Regions from separate parts of the Paenarthrobacter sp. E2MeOHC11 genome, predicted to be linked through region 2. Evidence: riboswitches for the same ligand, from Rfam matches in the RefSeq annotation. Region 2 holds a riboswitch; each other region holds the start of a gene.
The links. A riboswitch is a leader RNA that binds a small molecule or an ion and turns the genes downstream of it on or off. The one in region 2 is predicted to bind S-adenosylmethionine.

Region 1 (6,615 bases), 1.2 Mb from region 2:
CGCTGAACACGTAGGCCTTCTGCTCCGCAACGCCCGTGGCGAAAAAGGGTGGACGCAGGGGCAGCTGGCTACCGAGCTGGGAACCAGCCAGAGCGCAATCGCCCGGATGGAGCAAGGTAAACAGAATCTGAGCCTCCGGATGATCGAACGGCTCGAGGCCATTTTCGGGCGTTCCATCGTCAAAGTAGGCAAGCCGCAGATGACCCACCTCCGCGTCGAGGGTGGCCGAACCCTTTCGGGCGAAGTGGACGTCAACAGCAGTAAGAATGCAGGCGTCGCACTGTTGTGCGCGAGCCTGATCAACCGTGGCACCACCACGCTGCGCCGCTTGGCACGCATCGAGGAAGTCAACAGGATCGTCGAGGTACTGACCTCCATCGGCATGGAATGTACATGGCTCAACGGCAGCGATCTCCGTATCCGCCGCCCCGAGGTCCTGGATCTTGGATCAATGGACGTCGATGCCGCCCGACGCACCCGCAGCGTCATCATGCTGCTCGGTCCGCTGCTGGACGAGACCAGCGAATACCTGCTGCCCTACGCCGGTGGCTGCGACCTCGGCACGCGGACCGTGGAGCCCCACATGCAGGCGCTTCGCCAGTTCGGACTTGAGGTTGAAGCGAAGTCCGGCTTCTACGCTGTTTCTGCGCCTCCGGCTGACGCCCATGACCGTTCCTTCGTCCTGACCGAGCGCGGTGACACCGTTACCGAGAACGCCATCATGGCCGCCGCGCACCGCGAAGGTACCACCGTGATCCGCAACGCCAGCCCCAACTACATGGTCCAGGACCTCTGCTTCTACCTGCAGGGGCTTGGAGTGGCGATTGACGGCGTCGGAACCACGACGCTGAAGATCACCGGACGCTCCGCCATTGACGTCGATATTGAGTACTTCCCGTCCGAGGACCCCATCGAGGCCATGAGCCTGATTACCGCAGGCATCGTCACCAACTCCGAGGTCACCATCCGCCGGGTTCCCATCGAGTTCATGGAAATCGAGCTCGCTACTTTGGAGCAGATGGGCCAGAACCTCGAAATCTCCGGTGAGTACATGGCTCGCAACGGCCGGACACGCTTGGTGGACGTCACAACCAAGCCCTCCGAGCTCCGCGCACCGCAGGACAAGATCCACCCCATGCCATTCCCGGGCCTGAACATCGACAACCTGCCGTTCTTCGCCGTGATTGCGGGCAATGCCGAGGGCCAGACCATGATCCACGACTGGGTCTATGAGAACCGTGCCATTTACTTGACGGAGCTCAACAAGCTGGGCGCCCAGGTTCAGTTGCTCGATCCGCACCGGATCTACGTCAACGGGCCCACCAAGTGGCGTGCCGCGGAAATCGGCTGCCCGCCGGCCCTGCGCCCTGCCGCCTGCTTGCTCTTGGCGATGCTGGCAGCCAGGGGAACCTCCGAACTTCGCAACATCTACGTGATCGAGCGCGGCTATGAGGACCTGGCCGAGCGACTGAACACCATCGGCGCGAAGATCGAGTACTTCCAGGACTAGGCTCCACCCGGTGGAGGCATGCAGGCCCTGTCCTCCACCGGCCGCCGGGCGCAGAATGGAGCATGCGGACTTTCGGGGTTGAGGAAGAGCTGCTCATCGTCGATCCTGTGACGGGCGAGCCCTTGGCCCTCGCGGATGCGCTGCTGGCAGGCCACGAAGAGCCCACAACCGCCACGGGCCTCAGCCACGAACTCAAGCTGGAGCAAATCGAAACCCAGACCCGTCCCTGCCACAGCTACACCGAGCTCCTGCAGCAGATCCACCGAGGCAGGGCAATGGCCAACGAGACCGCCCGCCAGCACGGAGCCCGGGTGGCCGCGATCGCCACGTCTCCCTTGGCCTCGAACACGCACACCACTCCTCATCCCCGCTATGCCGCGATGCTGGATCGCTTCGGGATCATTGCCACGGAACAACTGACGTGCGGATTCCATGTCCACACGTCAGTGGAGTCACCCGAGGAAGGCGTGGTGGTGCTGGACCACATCCGCGACAAACTTGCTGTGCTCACGGCCCTCACCGCCAACTCGCCGTACTGGCGCGGACTTCCTACAGGTTTCGACAGCTACCGCACGCAGGCATGGAACCGGTGGCCCACTTCCGGACCGTCGGCCATTTTCGGTTCGCTCACCGCCTATCGACGCATCGTGAAACGACTCCTGGAAACAGGCGTCATCCTGGATGAGGGCATGATCTACTTTGACGCCCGCATTTCCACGAACCACCCCACCGTGGAGGTCCGCGTGGCCGATGTCTGCCTCCGCGCCGAAGACGCGGCATTGATTGCCGTGCTGGTGCGGGCTTTGGTGGAGACGGCTTCTTTGGAAATGCTCGACGGAGTTGAGCCCACAGCGGTGCCCACGGCACTCCTGCGGATGGCGAGCTGGCAAGCCAGTAATTCAGGGCTGCGCGGAGATCTCCTGGACTTCGGTGATTTCCGTCCCCGGCCGGCGTCGGAGGTTGTGTGGGCGCTGGTGGACTACGTGAGCCCGGTCCTGGATGACCACAGCGAATTGGAGCTGGTCAAAGCGGGGATCTCGGCCTTGCTTGAACGAGGCAACGGGGCCCATGAGCAACGCGAAGCCGCGGTGCGTTACAACAAAAGGCAGCGGGACCGGCAAAGCCAGCCGGGCAGTCCGCCCACCAACCAAGCCTTGGCCGCCGTCGTCGGGCATGCTGCGAAGCTGACGGTGCGCGGCTGCGCCGCTGACGCGCGTAGGGAGCCGGCGCCCATGCTGACCCGGGTCAGGCGGCCCTAGGCTTGTCGGCTTCGGATTCCTCCCATGTCATCAGGTAGGCACCGGTCAGTCCCTCCACCAAGTAGAAGAAGAGCGGCGGGATGTCCTTCTTAGCTACCAGGATGGCGCCATAGACAGGTGCGCTGGCCGCGGCCGTGACACCGATCCACCGTTGGACGGGCAGGGAGAGAAGGCTCCCGCCGAGAGCTGCCAACGCCACAACGTGCAGCGCGGAGTACGTGAGGAACGGCGTGTTGGATCCCCGGCGGTAGGCGAGTCCCTCCGGGACTGCGACGGTTCCCACAGCGGTCAGGTGCTGCCCCGCAATCCAGCTGCGCTGGCTGGCTGTCAGCATGCGCAGGCGTTCGGCGTCGTCCGGGGTGATGTAGACGCGGGAGACCGGCGAGATTCCAACGAACCACACCACCGTGCCGGCAACGATGACCGCTCCGGCACGGCGATAGGGATGGTTCCCGCTCATGGCAGCAAGGCTAGACCTGTTTGAGGGCCTTCTCCAGATCCAGGATGAGGTCGTCCACGTCCTCCAGGCCCACAGACAAACGGACGACGCCGTCGCTGAGTCCAATGGCCGCGCGGCCCTCCGGACCCATGGCCCGGTGGGTGGTGGTGGCGGGGTGGGTGATGAGGGACTTGGAGTCGCCAAGGTTGTTGGAGATGTCGATGACGCGGAGGCCATCGAGCAGCGCGAACGCGGAATCCTTGGCAGAACGTCCCGCGGAAGGGAGCAGCTCGAACGTCAGCACCGTACCGCCGGCCTTCATCTGCTTCGCGGCCAGCTCGTATTGCGGGTGTGACTTCAACAGGGGGTACTTGACCCAGCTGATGGCGGGCTGCTGCTCAAGCCACTCCGCGATCTTCAAAGCGGACGCCGAGCTGTGGTTTACGCGCAGCCCGATGGTCTCCAGGCCTTTGGTGAGGACCCAGGCGTTGAAGGCGGAAAGCGAAGGACCGGTGTGTCGCATGAGCTGCTTGACCGGGCCATCGATGAATTCCTTGGTGCCCAGGATCGCGCCGCCGAGCACACGTCCCTGGCCATCGATGTGCTTGGTGCCGGAATAGACGATCACGTCCGCGCCCAGCTCACCGCAGCGCTGCAGCAGGGGAGTGGCAAAGACATTGTCGACGACGACCGTCGCCCCTGCGGCATGCGCCAGTTCGCTGACGGCAGCGATGTCGACGATCTCCTGCATGGGGTTGGACGGCGATTCGAAGAAGACCGCGGTGGTCGGTTCCGAGAGGGCCTCACGCCACTGGTCCAGGTCCGGGCCGTCCACAAAAACGGTCTCGACGCCCCACCGCGGGAGGATCTCGTTCAGGATCACGAAGCAGGATCCGAACAAGGAGCGGGCAGCAACAACGCGGTCACCGGCAGCCAACAGCGCACCCAAGGCGGTGAAGACTGCGGACATACCGGACGCGGTGGCGAAGCATGCCTCGGTTCCTTCGAGCAGGCGCAAGCGCTCCTGGAACGTGGCCACGGAAGGGTTGCCATAGCGGGAGTAGACGAAACGTTCGTCCTCACCGGTGAAGGCCCGTTCGGCAGCTGCGGCGGATTCGTAAACGAAGCCGGAGTTCAGGAACACGGGTTCGGCCGTTTCCTGGAAATTTGTGCGGTCAAGGCCGCCGCGGACGGCCTGGGTGTCAGGGCTCCAGCCGGCGGCGTCGGGATTGAACGTCACTTACTCGGTCCCCAGATTCGTCGGCAGGCCACGGTTCTTCCAACCATTGACCGTGCGCTCCCCGTAGCGGTCCGGTTCGCCTTCGAAGCCCTCAAGGACGTTGTAGGCAGTGAAACCGGCCTGCGTTGCAGCGATGGCGGCGGAGATTGAGCGCTGGCCCGAGCGGCAAATGAAGACGAGCTCCACGGTGTCGTCCTCGGGCGCCTGCTGCTGCAGGTCCTCGATGAAACGGGAATTGGGGATGCCGCCAGCGAGGTTCCACTGGATGAACAGGGGATCGTTCTCGGTTGCCTTGGTGTCCGGGATACCGATGTGGGCCCACTCGCCCTCGGTGCGTACATCCACCAGGATGGCGCCTTCTTCAAGCTTGGCCCACGCGTCCTGCGGGGTCAGGTCACCTGCGTAGCTCATGCGTGGCCCTCGAATGCTTCTTCGTCGTCGTAGTTCTCCAACTGGTCAACGGCGTTGGCGACGGCGGCATCCGCAGTGGCAATCGCGGCCGGAAGGACGACGGCCTGGGCAACGATGACGTCGGTGCCATTGAACGTGGCGGCCGGGCTGCCGTGGAGTACGTAGCCTTCTGCCAGCGAGTTGTGGATACGCTCACAGAAATCACGGGTATCCGGGCCTGTAATCAGGCGGTAAGAGAGTTTTTCTTCAGTGGGTTCAGGCATTGCTGTGCTCCTCAGTCACGCTTGCAGTTCGAGTTGTCGATACGCCGAGTAGTCACCTGAGGCACCCCGCCGGAGAGAGGGTTGCCGACCAGCAAGTCAGGGCTTTGCGCTGGTACTCATTACTCAAGAAAAACGTAACATCCGCGGGCGTCGGGCTGCACTTGCACGTACCTGCACCCTCGTCATGTTGCGTAATCGGAGAGGCTGGAGCTATTCGCGCCTGAGCGCGCGCACCGCGGCCCCGACAGTGGGGAAGAAATGGGCGGGTGTGAAACGGGCCGCTGTGCCCAAGCGGATCAACTTGTCCTTCACCGGTCCTTTGAGCTCGGCGAACACCAAGTCCACGCCTTTGCTTGCGAGCCATTCGTCCAGCGTGACCAGATCGTCCAGGGCTGTGGTGTCGATCCCGGTGATGGGCTCAGCGGCGAGGACGACGTGGGTAATGGGATGTTCGCCCTCGTCAGGGGATTCGTCCAGTTGCTCGCGAACGAAGGTTGCCAGGACCTGTCCGTTCCCGAAGAACAGGGGCGCATCGAAGCGCAAAATCAGGAGGCCGGGGATGCGTTCGGCACCAGGGTGCCTCTCGAGGTCGTGGTAGCCGGGCAGGCCTTCCTCGGAGCCGAGCTCTGTTCGATACGGGTCCCACGCCCTGCGTACGAAATCCAGGAGCGCCAAGGCTACGGCTACGACGATGCCCTGGAGAACGCCCACTGTGAGAACTCCCAGGAACGCGGCGAGCATTACTACGGATTCACTCCGGCTCAGGCTCAGGAGCCGCCGGACGCCTGTTGGATCGGCCAAGGCAATCGCCGCGGCAATCACGACGGCGGCCAGAGTTGCCGAAGGCAGATACGCGGTCACGCCCGGAGCCAACAGCATGAAGGCCAGCACCAGCACCGCTCCCACAACGCCGGTCATCTGGGACTTGGCACCAGCGTCCACGGCGACAGGGGTTCGGGAGGCGCTGCCGGAGATCGGGAATCCCCCCAGCAAGCCGGTGGCAGCATTGGCCGCCCCGAGCGCTGCCATCTCCCGGTTGCCGGACACCCGCTTGCCTTCCTTCGCGGCCAGGGTTTGGGACAGCACTCCCGTATCCGCGAAGACCATGAGCGCAATGCCGGCGGCGGCGGGCAGCAACGTTAACGCGTCTGCCCAGCCAATGCCGCCAAGCGCGGGCATCGGCAGGCCCTGGGGCAATTCCCCGGTGACCTTGACGTCGTCGTTGAGGCCCCAGACCGCCGTCGCAACGCAGGAGCCAACCACCGCCAGCAGGACGCCCGGAACCTTCCATTTCAGGACCCTTGGGACCCAGATCAATGCCAGCGAGGCCACGCCCAACAGCAGCGCGGTGATGTTGACCTCGCCGCCCAGCACCCCAGTGGTGACCTTCGCGAGCTTGTGCCAGATGTCGCCGTCGGCCTCTATCCCCAGGAACGCCGGCAGCTGCGAGAGCGCTACCAAAAGGGCGATCCCGTTGAGGTACCCAAGCCGGA
Region 2 (6,615 bases):
TACCTGCTCCAATGTCCGCAGCTGTCTCTGCTCTATCGGGAAGGAGCCACGTCAGGGAGTCTGCGGGGTAGCCGGGCCGCACGCGATCATAGTGCTCACCGCCGTCTTGAAAGCTCTGGCCGAGTTCTTGCCGACGTTTGGCATGGAGTTTCGGACCGCGCGGTCCAGCCGGTCCGGGAATGCCGGGCTGTCCGTTTGATGGAGCCGGAGAACGCAATGCCACGCAAAGACTCCTTCACAGGGTCGCCAAAAATATACCCTACGAATTTACCGCAGCAGCGGGAGAGCTTGGATCTCGGGGTTAGCCGCGTCCCTGGTCCACGGTGGGGTTCTAGTCCACGGTGCAGGGAGCAGCGCCGGCAGTGCCGGGTGTGTTGGGAGCCCATTCCGGGTAGGTTCGGTGGTCATTGGCAGGTACCCAGCGGCCCTCGTCCACCACGTAGTCCCAACCCAGCCCGTTGCGCTTGAGTTCATCGATGCCTGCCAGCAGCCTCGTGGCGTCCTCCAACCGGGAGCCGACGCCAAAGCTGGCACGCAAGGAGCCTGAGGGCAGGCCGAGCCGCTTGAGCAGGGGGTGGGCGCAGAAGCGTCCGTCCCGGAGACCAACGCCGTGCTCCGCCGCCAGATACGCGGCGACCAACCCGGCGTCGAATCCTTCCACGGAGAAATTGACGACGCCAATGGTGTCTTCGGAGTCGCTGAAGATCCGGTGGACGGTCACGCCATCGATGGCCTCCAGGCCGTCCACCAGGTAGGAGCGGATGGCTGCTTCATGGGCGTGCCACGCCTCTTGGTCCAGTCCGGCGAGGACCTGCGTGGCGCGGGCGAGGGTTGCCGCACCCAGGACGTTGGGCGAGCCACCCTCGTGGCGGGCGGGACCGGTTGCCCAGCTGACGGAGTCCAGGCGGGCTTCACGGACGGCCCCGCCGCCGGCCAGGTGCGGCGTTCCGGCGTCGAGCCAATCCGGGCGACCAACCACGACACCAGCGCCGAACGGTGCGTACAGCTTGTGTCCGGAGAAGACGATGTAGTCGACGTCCGCCTCGGTGATGTTGATCCGGCGGTGCGGTGCGAGCTGGGCCGCGTCCACCACGATACGGGCGCCGTATTCGTGGGCCAGGGAAGCTAGTTGCGCGATGGGAAGGATTTCGCCGGTGACGTTCGAGGCACCTGTCACGGCAAGCAGGCTTACTCCGCCCTGGGCCAACTCCGTGCGGAGCCTGTCCAATGTTGCTGTCAAGGTAGACGCTGCGACGACGCTGCGGTGCGGGACACCCTGCCATGGAAGGAGGTTGGCGTGGTGTTCGATGTCCAAATACAGGACTTCGCCCGTCGGTAGGCTGTCAACCTGCGGGAGGCATCCCGCGAGAAGATTCAAGGAGTCGGTGGTGTTACGGGTGAAGATCACGGAGTCGTCGGGGCGTCCTCCGACGAATTCACGGACGATGTTCCGCGAATTTTCGTAGACAGACGTGCTGATTTGGGACGCATAACCCGCACCGCGGTGAACGCTCGCATAGTACGGCAGGACTTCGTTGAGGTATGCAGAAACGATGGTCAGGGCAGGCGCCGATGCTCCGTAATCGAGGTTGGCGTACCGAACGTGCCCGCCCTGGATCAGCGGAGCCTGTAACTCTGCACCCGTGACTGCGGAGAGCGGCCTTGAAGCGGCGGCAGCCTGCGCCGGGGTTTCTTCGGCAAGAGAAGGAATGATGTTTGAGTCGAACGTGACAGTGCTCATGGGACCTCACTCAAGAGGGACCCCCATAGGGGGATCCGCGCTTGCCGCATCCGTTCCGGACCGGCCGGGTCGTCACCCGGGGCACCCCACCGCGAATGGAGGGTTGCCGGCCAGCAAACCGGGGTTTAGCGCTGGCACTCGTGACCTGTAAAAAGGTTAGGGCACTGCCCGGGACCGCTCCAAAGCTGATTCGCATTGTTAAGCGCTTTGTTACGTCGGTGGCAGAATCAGGGCATCCGGCGAAGAAAAAACGACGGACACCCCCAAAAGGGGGAATCCGCCGTCGAAAATTCGGAAAACGCGCGCGACCGCGACCGCCCGCAACTGTGCCTCAGAGGAGGTCGTCCAGCCCCGGGTTGAGCCGTTTGAGGACCTCGGAGTGCAGGATCGAGTTGGTGGCCAGGGCGTTGCCGCCGAAGGGGCCGTCTTCGCCTTCCAAGGAAGTAAAACGGCCACCGGCCTCGGTAACGATCGGGACGAGTGCTGCCATGTCGTAGAGGTTCAACTCCGGCTCGCAGGCGATGTCCACGGCGCCTTCGGCCACCAGGCAGTAGGACCAGAAGTCACCGTAGGCTCGGGTTCGCCAGATGTCTTCGGTGAGCCCCATGAACTCGTCGAGGTTTCCTCGCTGCTTCCACCCGGACAGGCTTGAATACGACATCGAAGCGTCGGCCAACCGGGAAACGTTCGAGACCTTCAGGCGCGTAGCGGACGCGAGGGAGCGGCCCATGTAGGCGCCCATGTCCTTGGCCGCCCACCAGCGCTTGCCCAATGCCGGTGCGCTGACGACGCCGACAACAGGTTCTCCCTCGTCAACGAGGGCGATCAACGTTGCCCAGACCGGCACGCCGCGGACGAAGTTCTTGGTCCCGTCAATGGGATCTATGATCCAACGCCGTGAGCCATGGCCGCTGCTGCCAAACTCCTCGCCCAGGACGGCGTCCCTCGGCCGGGAGCGGGACAGCTGACCCCTGATTGCTTCCTCAGCGGCCTTGTCGGCATCGGTGACTGGTGTGAGGTCTGGCTTGGTTTCGATCTGCAGGTCCAGTGCCTTGAAGCGGTCCATGGTCTGGGCGTCGACTGAATCAGCGAGGACGTGGGCAAGGCGCAGGTCATCGTTGTAGGTGGAAACGGGATGGGTCATGCCACCAAACTATCCTGAATCATTAGCTGCGGTGGGGACGTGGCGCCGTAAGGATCAGTTGACGGTGCCCAGTTCCTTGGCCTCTTTGGCTTCAAGCCGGGGGTCCGCACCCAGCAGGCGGCGCAAGGAAGCCAGCCGGGCCACACCGGAGGGCCCTGCATGGCCTTCGTTCACCCAGGGATCCAGCCCGCAATTGATGGCTGTGGCGTCATGCTTGCAGCCACGCTCGCAGGCTTCCGTGCCGGGCTCAAGGTCAGGGAACGAATGCAGGATCCGGTCCGGATCCACGTGCGCAAGACCAAAGGAGCGGATGCCGGGGGTGTCGATGATCCAGCTGCCGGACGGGGCATCGGCAAGTTTCAGGGCCAAGGCAGACGACGAGGTATGCCGTCCACGGCCCGTCACGGCATTGACGCCGCCCGTGGCTCGTTCCGCCCCTGTCAAAGCATTGACCATGGTGGATTTGCCGACGCCTGAGTGGCCGAGCATGACGGTCACCTTGCCGCCGAGGTGGGAGCGCAGCTGGGCCACGGCGTCCCTGTCCAAACGTGCTGATAATCCGTCATCCGAACGCGCGTCAATACCGCTGGCTTCAGTGTCCGCTGTGCGGCTGATGATCACGGGGAAGTCCAGGCTGAGGTAGTTGGCGAGCAATTCCGCCGGATCCTTGACGTCCGCTTTGGTGATGAGCAGCAGCGGCTCTATGCCGGCGTCGTACGCTGCCACCAAGGCGCGGTCGATGAACCCGGTGCGCGGTTCGGGGTTGGCGGCAGCAACAACCACCACCAGCTGATCGGCGTTGGCCACAACCACCCGTTCGATGGGGTCAGTGTCGTCGGCGCTGCGACGCAGCAGGGTGCGGCGTTCTTCAACACGGACCAGCCTTGCAAGCGTGTCCGGGGCGCCGGAGACATCACCAACCAAGGCGACGAAATCGCCGGGGACCACGGGGTTCCGCCGCAGTTCACGGGCGCGGGCGGCGATAATGACGCGTTCATCCGCGGAATCTTCGTCCACAATGGCCCTGTAGCGCCCGCGGTCCACGGTGATGATCCGGCCAATAATGGCGTCATCATGGCTTGGCCGGTCCTTGGTCCGGGGCCTTGATCCTTTTTTGTTGGGGCGGATCCGGACGTCGGATTCGTCCCAGGAGCGTGCATCGCGGCCCATGGTCAGTTGCTGGCCTCGTCCGTGCCGGCGGATTCGAGCATACTTGCCCAGATTTCAGGGAACTCCGGCATGGTCTTTGACGTCGTGGCGATATCTTCCACGTGGACGCCTTCGACCGCGAGTCCGAGGATGGCACCCGCAGTGGCCATGCGGTGGTCGGCGTAGCTGTGCACCACACCGCCGTGCAAGGCCGCGGGGCGGATAATCAAGCCATCGGCAGTTTCTTCGGAGTCTCCACCCAGAGCGTTGATCTCAGCGACAAGCGCAGCAAGCCGGTCCGTTTCGTGACCACGGAGATGGGCAATGCCCGTCAGCCGCGAGGGGCTTGCGGCAAGAGCGCACAAGGCCGCAACAGTGGGAGCGAGTTCGCTGGTTTCGTCGAAGTCGGCTCCGAGGATCGCCGGCCCGCCGGTCACGGTAAGGGTCCCGTCCGCCAAGGTGACCTCGGCCCCCATAGTGGCGAGGATCGTCCTCCACATATCGCCGACCTGGGTGGTGCTGGCCGGCCAGTTGGGGATGCGGACGGTTCCCTGCGTGGCCAACGCTGCGGCCAGGAACGGCCCCGCATTTGAAAGATCCTGTTCGATCCGTTGGTCAAAGGCCTTGATGGAGCCGGGGGAGACCCGCCAATGGTTGGGCACGGAGTCGTCCACGGAGACTCCGACACTTCGCAGGACCTCCACGGTCATGGTGATGTGGTCGAGGCTGGGTACCGGCTTTCCGACGTGCTCCAAGTGAAGCCCCTCGGTAAACCGTGCGCCCACCAGCAGCAAGGCGGAGACGAACTGGGACGAGGCGCTGGCGTCGATCACCAAGTGGCCGCCGCGGACCTCGCCGGTGCCTTCCACTGTGAACGGAAGGGCCGACGGCGTCCTGCCGCCTTCCGCTGCCACGGGAACGCCGAGGGCGATCAACGCCTCGATGATGGTGCCCATGGGCCGGTTGCGGGCATGTGGATCTCCATCGAAGACGGTGGGCCCGTTGCGCAATGCCGCGAGGGGAGGCACGAAACGCATGACGGTTCCAGCCAGGCCGCAGTCGATGGCAGTTTCCGAGCCCGAGGCTGCGGGATCCATGGGCGTTATCTCAAGGTCCGGACCGTAGTCGCCGTCACCGGGGACCTCCGTGACGGTGGCGCCCAAGTGCCGCAGGGCCTGGATCATGAGTGCGGAGTCACGGGAATGCAGGGGAGCGCGTAACCTCGAGGGGCCATCCGCCAAAGCCGCCAACACCAGGAACCGGTTGGTCAGCGACTTTGAACCAGGCACCGTCACCGTGGCGTCCACTGGCCCCTTGGCGTACGGGGCCGGCCAGAGTGGCAGCGCGGCGGCTTCGGTCGATCCTGTGTTTGCGGCGGTGGTACCTGTCATGCTTCCTTATGCTCCAACTGCGTTGTCTACGGCCTTGCGTACTGCTTTGTCTGCCCGCTTGATCTGCTTGCCCGTCACCTTTTTGGCATCGGCAGCCAAGTGCTCTGCGCGCCAGGCGATGCTCGGACGTCCGTCGGTATCGACAGAGGCAAGAAGGACTCCGCCCGTCAGGGAAATGTTCTTCAACAGCTGTGCCTTACGGGCGCTCCGGCCCTCCTTGGTGCTGATATCGGCCGAACGCCATTCGACGTAGGAGTTCAAAGCCGACGTCACAGCCAGCACAGTGGCGGCGAAACGGGAAAGCTTTCCCAGTCCAAGCAATGCTCCGGCGCCCAGCTGTGCTCCACCGATGAGGCGCGCGAGGGTCTTCTCATCGGCCTTGAAAGGGAGGGATTCGGAGGCGCGTCGTAGGACGGGGGAGAGCTGCTTGGCGGTGTCGTCCGCGTTCCTGAGCTTGTCCAGACCTGCGACGACGAAGCTGGACGCGAGCATGGGACGGGCGAGAAAACGGATAACAGACATGTCTTGCCTCCTGGGTGGCTTGCCACACGATGTCAATGAGTGTTGTGTTCAAGGGGTGCAGTCTGCTCTAGTCTTGCACCTTTGCGGAATATTTACCCAGCCGCGGCCGTTGTGAACTAGTGGTGCGGTGGAGACCGGACTGCGGCAGGTGTTGCCGCCTTGGTGAACGGAGTTGGTTTTTTGACTTTGGTTAAGGACCGGGTGGTTCTACCGGAGCCCGGGTACGGCATGCAGCCGGAATCCCGGCAGCTGACAGTAGACTTGGCAACGATGAGCACCACGGAACCGGCCGCAGCGGCCACGGACCAGGCAGCCGGCGCGAATGACGACGCAGTGGCCGCGACCGACGTCGACCTTGCCACGGAGACTACCGAACAGCGGCGGGAGCGCTTCGAACGCGACGCCATGCAGTACGTGGACCAGTTGTATTCGGCGGCCATGAGGATGGCCCGCAACCCCTCGGATGCCGAGGACCTGGTTCAGGAGGCCTACACCAAGGCATTCTCGGCTTTCCACCAGTACAAGCCGGGAACAAACCTTAAGGCGTGGCTTTACCGCATCCTGACCAACACCTATATCAACCTTTACCGTAAGCGTCAGCGGGAGCCTTTGCAGTCCAACTCGGACACGATCGAGGATTGGCAGTTGGCCAAGGCAGAATCGCACAC
Region 3 (6,615 bases), 1.6 Mb from region 2:
ACGGTTGTAGATGGTCGTGTCGGCATTCGCGGCCGACTGTCCGTGCCGGATCATGAAGATTCTCGCTGGGGCGCCCATCCCACCAAGCATAGGTGCGTGGTTCCCGGCAAAGTGGCAGGAACTGCGGGCAAGATGGGTACATGTTCCTTGCTTCCCGCCGCCGGCTGCGCGCCGAAGTACTTATTGTGCTGGGCCTTTCCCTGGGCCAGTCGGCCGTCTACTCCGTGGTGCAATTGCTGGACAAGATGACGCGGGCACCGTTGGCCGACGCCACCTCAACCCTGAACAGGTCCCAAAGCACCCGGGAGTACTTCGACCTTACGTACCAACTGCTGGACATCATCTTCGCCCTGGTGCCGGTGGCCCTGGTGTTCTATTTCCTGTCCATGCATATCCAGGCGAACCGGGATGGTGAGAGCGGTTCGGCCTTCGCCCGGCTTGGCTTCAATTTTGCCCGCCCCGGGAAAGACCTGATTCAGGGTTTGGGACTGGCGGCGGCTATCGGTATTCCATCGCTGGGTCTTTACGCGGCCGGGCGGGCCCTCGGAATCACCACGGCCATCGTGCCCAGCGGGCTGGACGCCTACTGGTGGACCGTGCCGGTGCTGGTCCTCTCGGCCATCCGGCACGCAATCGTCGAAGAAGTGATCGTGGTGGGTTACCTCATGGACCGCTTCGGCAAGTTCGGCTGGAGCATGCCGGTAGCCATCGTTGTCAGTGCCGTCCTGCGGGGCAGCTACCACCTGTACCAGGGCTTCGGGCCGTTCATCGGCAATGTGGTCATGGGGCTGGTGTTCGCGTGGATCTACACCAAAACCAAGCGGGTGATGCCGTTGGTGATTGCCCACGCCTTGCTCGATATCGTGGCGTTTGTTGGCTTCAGCCTGTTCGGTAAGGCGGTTGGCTTGGGATAGGGCCTTAAAATTATCCGGCCGCCATCGGTGGGTGACGTCCTTGGCACCCGCTGATGGCGGCCGAAGTTTTACCGGACATGGTTGACCGGTCCCGGGACTGGCCCGGATGGAGGGGGCTGTCAGATGGTGACGGCCCCGGAGGCGGTTTCGAAGGTGACGGCCAGGATGCCGGGGGTCCCGTGCGGGGCCATCCACTGGACCGCAACGTCCTCAAGCGGCTTTTCCACCGGCTCGCCCAACCACTCGGTGACGCGTTCGGCCGAGCCTGCAATGGTGAGGCTGGACATCTTGACGTCGCTCTCGTAAATCCTGGACGGGTGCAGTGCCGGGTCGCCCTCCCACTTGAGCAGGTACGGGACCTGGGGATCGGCGATCAAGCCGAGGATTCCGATTTGCTGCCACACCAGTTCGCGGCCGTCCGGGAACTTGCGGTTGCCCGGAACAGCGGAGCGGCCAAGCCGGTCTTCGAACGGGGCGAGGTCCTCAACAGCGACGCACCAGCCCATCCACCCTCCTCCGGCAGCTGAGCGTGCACGAACTGCTTGGCCAAATGGTGCTTTGTCTGAAGCAGGGTGGTCCAGGACCTCCACCACTTCAAGGTACTTGTTATCCGCAAGGGGAATGATCATGTTCCGGGTACCGAAGCGCGGGTGCACTCCGCCCCGGACAGCGTCCACTCCCAATGCCGCGGAAATTCGTTCGGTAGTGGCCAAAAGGCCATCTCGTTCACAGGCGTAAGAGACGTGATCCATGCGCATGGCTTCATCTTGGCACTTTGTGATCGGGGTCTCAGCTAAGTCAAGCCTAACTAAGGTGGGATGTGTATAAACCGTGACGGTGGGCGTCATGGAGGGACGCGAAAAGACCGAAAGATTCCACCGGCGTCACAAAGCTGTCCTAGCCTCCGGACAGTTCCTAGACTGGCCCCAGCTCACATCGCACCACATTCCCGCCAAACCCATGCGTTATGAAGAGGAGAACTCCATGTCCCAAGGATGGTCTTTCGAAACCCGCCAGATCCACGCAGGCCAGGAGCCCGACTCCGCCACAGGCGCGCGGTCGCTGCCGATCTACCAGACCACTTCCTTCGTGTTCCCCAGCGCCGAAAGTGCCGCCAACCGCTTTGCCCTGGCCGAACTCGCACCCATCTATACCCGGATCGGCAACCCGACGCAGGATGCTGTGGAGCAGCGGGTTGCGAGCCTTGAAGGCGGACTGGGCGCACTCTTGCTCAGCTCCGGCCAGGCTGCCGAGACATTCGCCATCCTGAACATCGCCGAGGCGGGGGACCACATCGTAGCGAGCCCCAGCCTGTATGGCGGTACCTACAACCTGCTGGCGCACACGCTGAAGAAGTTTGGTATCTCGGTCACGTTCGTCGGGGATCCTGACAACCTGGACCAATGGCGTGACGCTGTCCAGCCGAACACCAAGCTGTTCTTCGGCGAAGTGGTTTCCAATCCCCGCCAGGATGTGCTGGATATCGAAGGCATCGCCCGTACGGCACATGAGGCCGGTGTGCCCCTGATCGTCGATAACACCCTGTCCACGCCGTACCTCATCCGACCCATCGAGTGGGGCGCGGACATCGTGGTCCATTCCGCAACAAAGTACCTGGGTGGCCATGGCTCCGCAATCGCCGGAGTGATCGTGGACTCCGGCAACTTCGACTTCGGCAAGGACCCGGAGCGTTTCCCTGGCTTCAACACGCCGGACCCGAGCTACAACGGACTCGTCTACGCCCGGGACTTGGGCAAGGACGGCGCGCTGGGTGCCAACCTTTCCTACATCCTGAAGGCCCGCGTCCAGTTGCTTCGCGACCTTGGCTCGGCTGTGTCCCCGTTCAATGCCTTCCTCATTGCCCAGGGCCTGGAGACGTTGAGCCTGCGCGTGGAACGCCACGTAGCGAACGCCACCAAGGTTGCCCAGTGGCTTGAAAGCCACGACGACGTCGAATCGGTGGCCTATGCGGGCCTGCCGTCCAGCCCGTGGTACGACCGCGGCCGAAAGTATGGCCCCAAGGGCACCGGCGCAATTGTTGCCTTCAACATCAAGGGCGGCGTGGACGCCGGCAAGCGCTTCGTGGACGGATTGGAACTGCACTCCCATGTCGCCAACATTGGCGACGTCCGTTCCCTGGTCATCCACCCGGCGTCCACCACTCACAGCCAGCTGACGGTGGAACAGCAGGTCGCTGCCGGCGTCAATCCCGGCCTGGTCCGCTTGTCCGTAGGCATTGAGCACGTCGATGACATCATCGCCGACCTCGAAGCCGGATTCAGGGCTGCCAAGGGCGCCTGACGCCCGGGCTCATCACCTCCGCCGGGAACGCCGCCCGCGCCGACGATTATTCGCCGGGCGGCACTTCCGGGTGCTTCTTCGTGAATGAAGCTGGCCCAAACCGTCACACTGTTGTCACATTCTTCGCCAGAACCGCCCTGCATTTCCTAGACTCTTCGTATTAGGTCATGAGTGCCAGCACACAGCCCCGGCTTGCTGGCCGGCAACCCTCCTCCGCGGTGGGGTGCCCCGGGTGAAGACCTGGCCTGTTCGCACGCAAGGCGACGGGCAAGCGCGAGGATAGGTGTCAAAGGAATGACCATTACTGCTACAGCCCTTCCAAAATCCGGAGAAGAAGACGGAACCGTCAAGTATGCCGGGATCGGACCGCTGGAACTTGAAGCCGGCGGACTCCTTCCGGACGTTGTCCTGGCGTATGAAACCTGGGGCCGGCTGAACGCGGACGCGTCCAACGCCGTGCTCATCGAGCATGCGCTCACGGGCAGCACGCATGTCGCCCGTGGAGCCACTGACGAAGAAGGCTGGTGGGAGCAGCTGGTGGGGCCTGGTGCCACCATCGACACCGACAAGTTCTTCGTCATCTCCATCAACATCGTGGGTGGCTGCTATGGGAGTACCGGACCATCGTCGGAAGCGCCGGACGGCAAGCCCTGGGGCTCACGTTTCCCCTTGATCACCCTGCGCGACAGCACGGAGGCCGAAGCGCGACTGGCTGATGCCCTGGGTATCGATGCCTGGCATGCTGTGTTGGGCGGTTCGATGGGCGGCGCCCGGGCACTCGAGTGGGCCGTGACATTCCCGGACCGCGTCAAACGCTGCGCCGTCATCTCGGTGGGCGCCTACAGCACGGCCGAGCAGATTGCCTTCGCGCAAGCCCAGACTTTGGCGATCAGGCAGGACCCGAACTTCAACAACGGCGACTACTACGGCGGCTCTGCGCCCGAGCACGGTCTCGCGCTGGCCCGGCGCATCGCCCACATCACCTACCGCTCAGCACTGGAGCTGGATTTCCGCTTTGGCCGGCAAGCCCAGCACCAGGAGACACCGCTTGCTGCCGCGGTGTTGGGGGAGCGTGGCCGCTACCAGGTGGAAAGCTATTTGGACCACCAAGGGACAAAGCTGGTGCGCCGTTTTGATGCCAACAGCTATATCGCCATCACCGAGGCCCTCATGTCCCATGACGTCACGCGTGGCCGCGGCTCGCTGGAAGCGTCGTTGTCGCGGACCACAGCTGAGTTTTTCGTAGCGGCAGTGGACAGCGACAGGCTCTACTTCCCGGCGCAATCGCGTGAATTGGCTGCTGCGCTCCCGGGCGACGTGCCGGTACAGGTCATTGAGGCACCCATTGGCCACGACGGGTTCCTCACCGAAATCGGGCAGCTTTCAAGCCAACTTCGCCAGGCGTTCTTCGCCTAAGCCTCCGGACGTATCAAACGGCTTAGCCGTTCATGATGTCGGCGCGCTGCTTCATGTAGTCCTCCATGGCGATCTCGCCGTTGCTGAACTTCGCGTCCAGTTCTGACAGCTTCCGTGCCCGGTAGCCCTGCGGCTCGGAACCGCTGGATGCCGGGAACGGCGCAGGGGATGAAGGGCTCGACGGCGGCCCGGCCTGCGGTGGCGCATCCGCGGGGCGGACGACGACCGGCTCGGATGGGTAGCCGGGGTAATTCTGTTGCGGGAAGTTCTGTGGGGGATAGCCCGGACCCGGCAGGTTCTGCTGCGGGTACCCGGGGCCGCGGAAGTCGCCATGCTGGATCCGACGCGCCCGGGAGCGGTTGTACATACGGATCCCGAGTGGGATCAGCCACGAGCAGACGATGATCCAGAAGATCAGATTGTTCACAGTGCAGGCCTCCTAGGTCTTCTCCCAGCTTAGCCCTGCTGCTGAAATCGACTCGGCGACGTCACACCAGCTTGGTCTCCATTCCCAGGAACCGGCCGTAGCGCTCCGCCTCGGCCTCAAGTGCGGCCTGCTGCTCCGGCGTTGCCGGCCGGTTCATGCGCACGTCCAACTCACAAGCCCCGCCGGAAAAGCCATGACGCCACCAACCGGCCAGTCTGCCGTCCAGCAAGACCACGTGCAGGGGTCCGTTGTCCTCGGGGAAATATGGAGCAGTCCCGCCCAGGTAATGCCGGGACTGCGAGTAGCCCATGACGTATTCGTCGTAACACTGAATGAGGTCGACGCGGGGGAGCCCGGAATCCCCGGCAGGCGAAGAATCGCTACCGCTCAAGAGGGCCTCCGCCTCCTCTGCGGCCAGGTAAAAACCGAGACCGTCAAAGGACACCGACGCGAGGCTGCCGGGAGACAGGTCGTCAGCCACGTGCAGGCCCAGCTTCACATCTTTCATGGTCAGACCGGACCACACGGAACAGTCTTTGATGGTGGCCGGCCCGCGGCTGCTGAAGTACCTCAGTGCCAGTTGCCCCAAGGCGCGCTCGCGGGCGTCCCCGGTCAGTGAGGACGTACCAACGAAACCCGGCACTCGTTCCTGGAACAGTGCATACGTCTGTTTCAGGGCGCCACCGGCGGAGCGGACGGGGGTGCCGCTCACCAGGGTGCAGCTGATTTCCGCGTGCATCAGATGGTAGATAAATCCCAGTCCCTTGCTGGGGAAGCCGGCTTGCCCCAGTACTTGGGCCAACTCTTCGCGGGTCTTATGGGCGCCGTCCGCCACGGCCTCACCGAGGATACGGCCACTCAATGCCGCTGATTCCTCATCCACACCCGTCTGGCGGTACATGCCCTTGTTTCCCTGATGAAGCCGATCCGCCGAGAGCCCCATCAACCAGCCGAGATCGTCCCGGTGCACAAAATGCCAGGTGGGCCGGAGGATATGCGTCCGCAGGATCGTTCCGTCTGCTACAGCCTGCTCCACCTCGGTGGAGGTGCTGCCGGCCGTCCTTTGTGCCAGCGACCATCGCGCGTAGGGGAACTCCTGCGACTGGACGGCCAAGAGGTTGCGGACCACCTCTCCGGCATTCCGGGCAAGCGGAGCCCGTAACTGTTGCCTTCGCAGGCGCAGCCGCCGAACATTCTCCGCCATGCGGGTCTCGTCAGCCGTCACTGCGGTCCTCGACAAGCATTGCCGTCACCCTAACGGCGCGGCAAGAGGGTGCCGCTGGAACCGAAGACGGGTCCCGGCGTCGGACGCTTTGGACTGATGCCGTCGCCTGAAGATTGGTGTCGCAGCCTTCGGATGACCCATGGGACGAAGTACTCGCGCGCCCAGACGAGGTCGGAAGAGCGGGCCTCGCGCCATGTACGTGGGGGTAATGGTTTGGGCATCAGGGGCTCGAGTGTATGTTCTACGTTCAGTGCCTCCAGGACCATGGTTGCGATGGTGTGGTGGCCCAACGGGGAGAAGTGCAGGCGGTCGACATCCCACATTTGCGGATC

Region 1: linked by a shared signal. The riboswitch ahead of ACSSVG_RS13100 (DUF1737 domain-containing protein) and the one ahead of ACSSVG_RS18315 (aminotransferase class V-fold PLP-dependent enzyme) in region 2 are both predicted to bind S-adenosylmethionine.
Region 3: linked by a shared signal. The riboswitch ahead of metX (homoserine O-acetyltransferase MetX) and the one ahead of ACSSVG_RS18315 (aminotransferase class V-fold PLP-dependent enzyme) in region 2 are both predicted to bind S-adenosylmethionine.

Annotation. Positions count from the first base shown of each region.
Region 1 covers NZ_CP196673.1:2,786,941-2,793,555, forward strand. Annotated here, with positions in the region: gene ACSSVG_RS13075 (UDP-N-acetylglucosamine 1-carboxyvinyltransferase) at 1-1,510, shown strand, start outside; gene ACSSVG_RS13080 (glutamate--cysteine ligase 2) at 1,573-2,769, shown strand; gene ACSSVG_RS13085 (hypothetical protein) at 2,756-3,229, opposite strand; gene ACSSVG_RS13090 (O-succinylhomoserine sulfhydrylase) at 3,240-4,448, opposite strand; gene ACSSVG_RS13095 (rhodanese-like domain-containing protein) at 4,449-4,859, opposite strand; gene ACSSVG_RS13100 (DUF1737 domain-containing protein) at 4,856-5,122, opposite strand; SAM riboswitch class IV at 5,135-5,246, opposite strand; gene ACSSVG_RS13105 (SulP family inorganic anion transporter) at 5,333-6,615, opposite strand, start outside.
Region 2 covers NZ_CP196673.1:3,939,334-3,945,948, forward strand. Annotated here, with positions in the region: gene ACSSVG_RS18310 (class I SAM-dependent methyltransferase) at 1-217, opposite strand, end outside; gene ACSSVG_RS18315 (aminotransferase class V-fold PLP-dependent enzyme) at 332-1,741, opposite strand; SAM riboswitch class IV at 1,774-1,887, opposite strand; gene hisN (histidinol-phosphatase) at 2,073-2,885, opposite strand; gene rsgA (ribosome small subunit-dependent GTPase A) at 2,940-4,055, opposite strand; gene aroA (3-phosphoshikimate 1-carboxyvinyltransferase) at 4,058-5,425, opposite strand; gene ACSSVG_RS18335 (DoxX family membrane protein) at 5,432-5,947, opposite strand; gene ACSSVG_RS18340 (sigma-70 family RNA polymerase sigma factor) at 6,128-6,615, shown strand, end outside.
Region 3 covers NZ_CP196673.1:484,378-490,992, reverse strand. Annotated here, with positions in the region: gene ACSSVG_RS02285 (histidine phosphatase family protein) at 1-78, opposite strand, end outside; gene ACSSVG_RS02280 (CPBP family intramembrane glutamic endopeptidase) at 141-914, shown strand; gene ACSSVG_RS02275 (VOC family protein) at 1,034-1,672, opposite strand; gene ACSSVG_RS02270 (bifunctional o-acetylhomoserine/o-acetylserine sulfhydrylase) at 1,899-3,215, shown strand; SAM riboswitch class IV at 3,379-3,495, shown strand; gene metX (homoserine O-acetyltransferase MetX) at 3,510-4,631, shown strand; gene ACSSVG_RS02260 (DUF2076 domain-containing protein) at 4,654-5,058, opposite strand; gene ACSSVG_RS02255 (winged helix DNA-binding domain-containing protein) at 5,120-6,262, opposite strand; gene ACSSVG_RS02250 (SGNH/GDSL hydrolase family protein) at 6,313-6,615, opposite strand, start outside.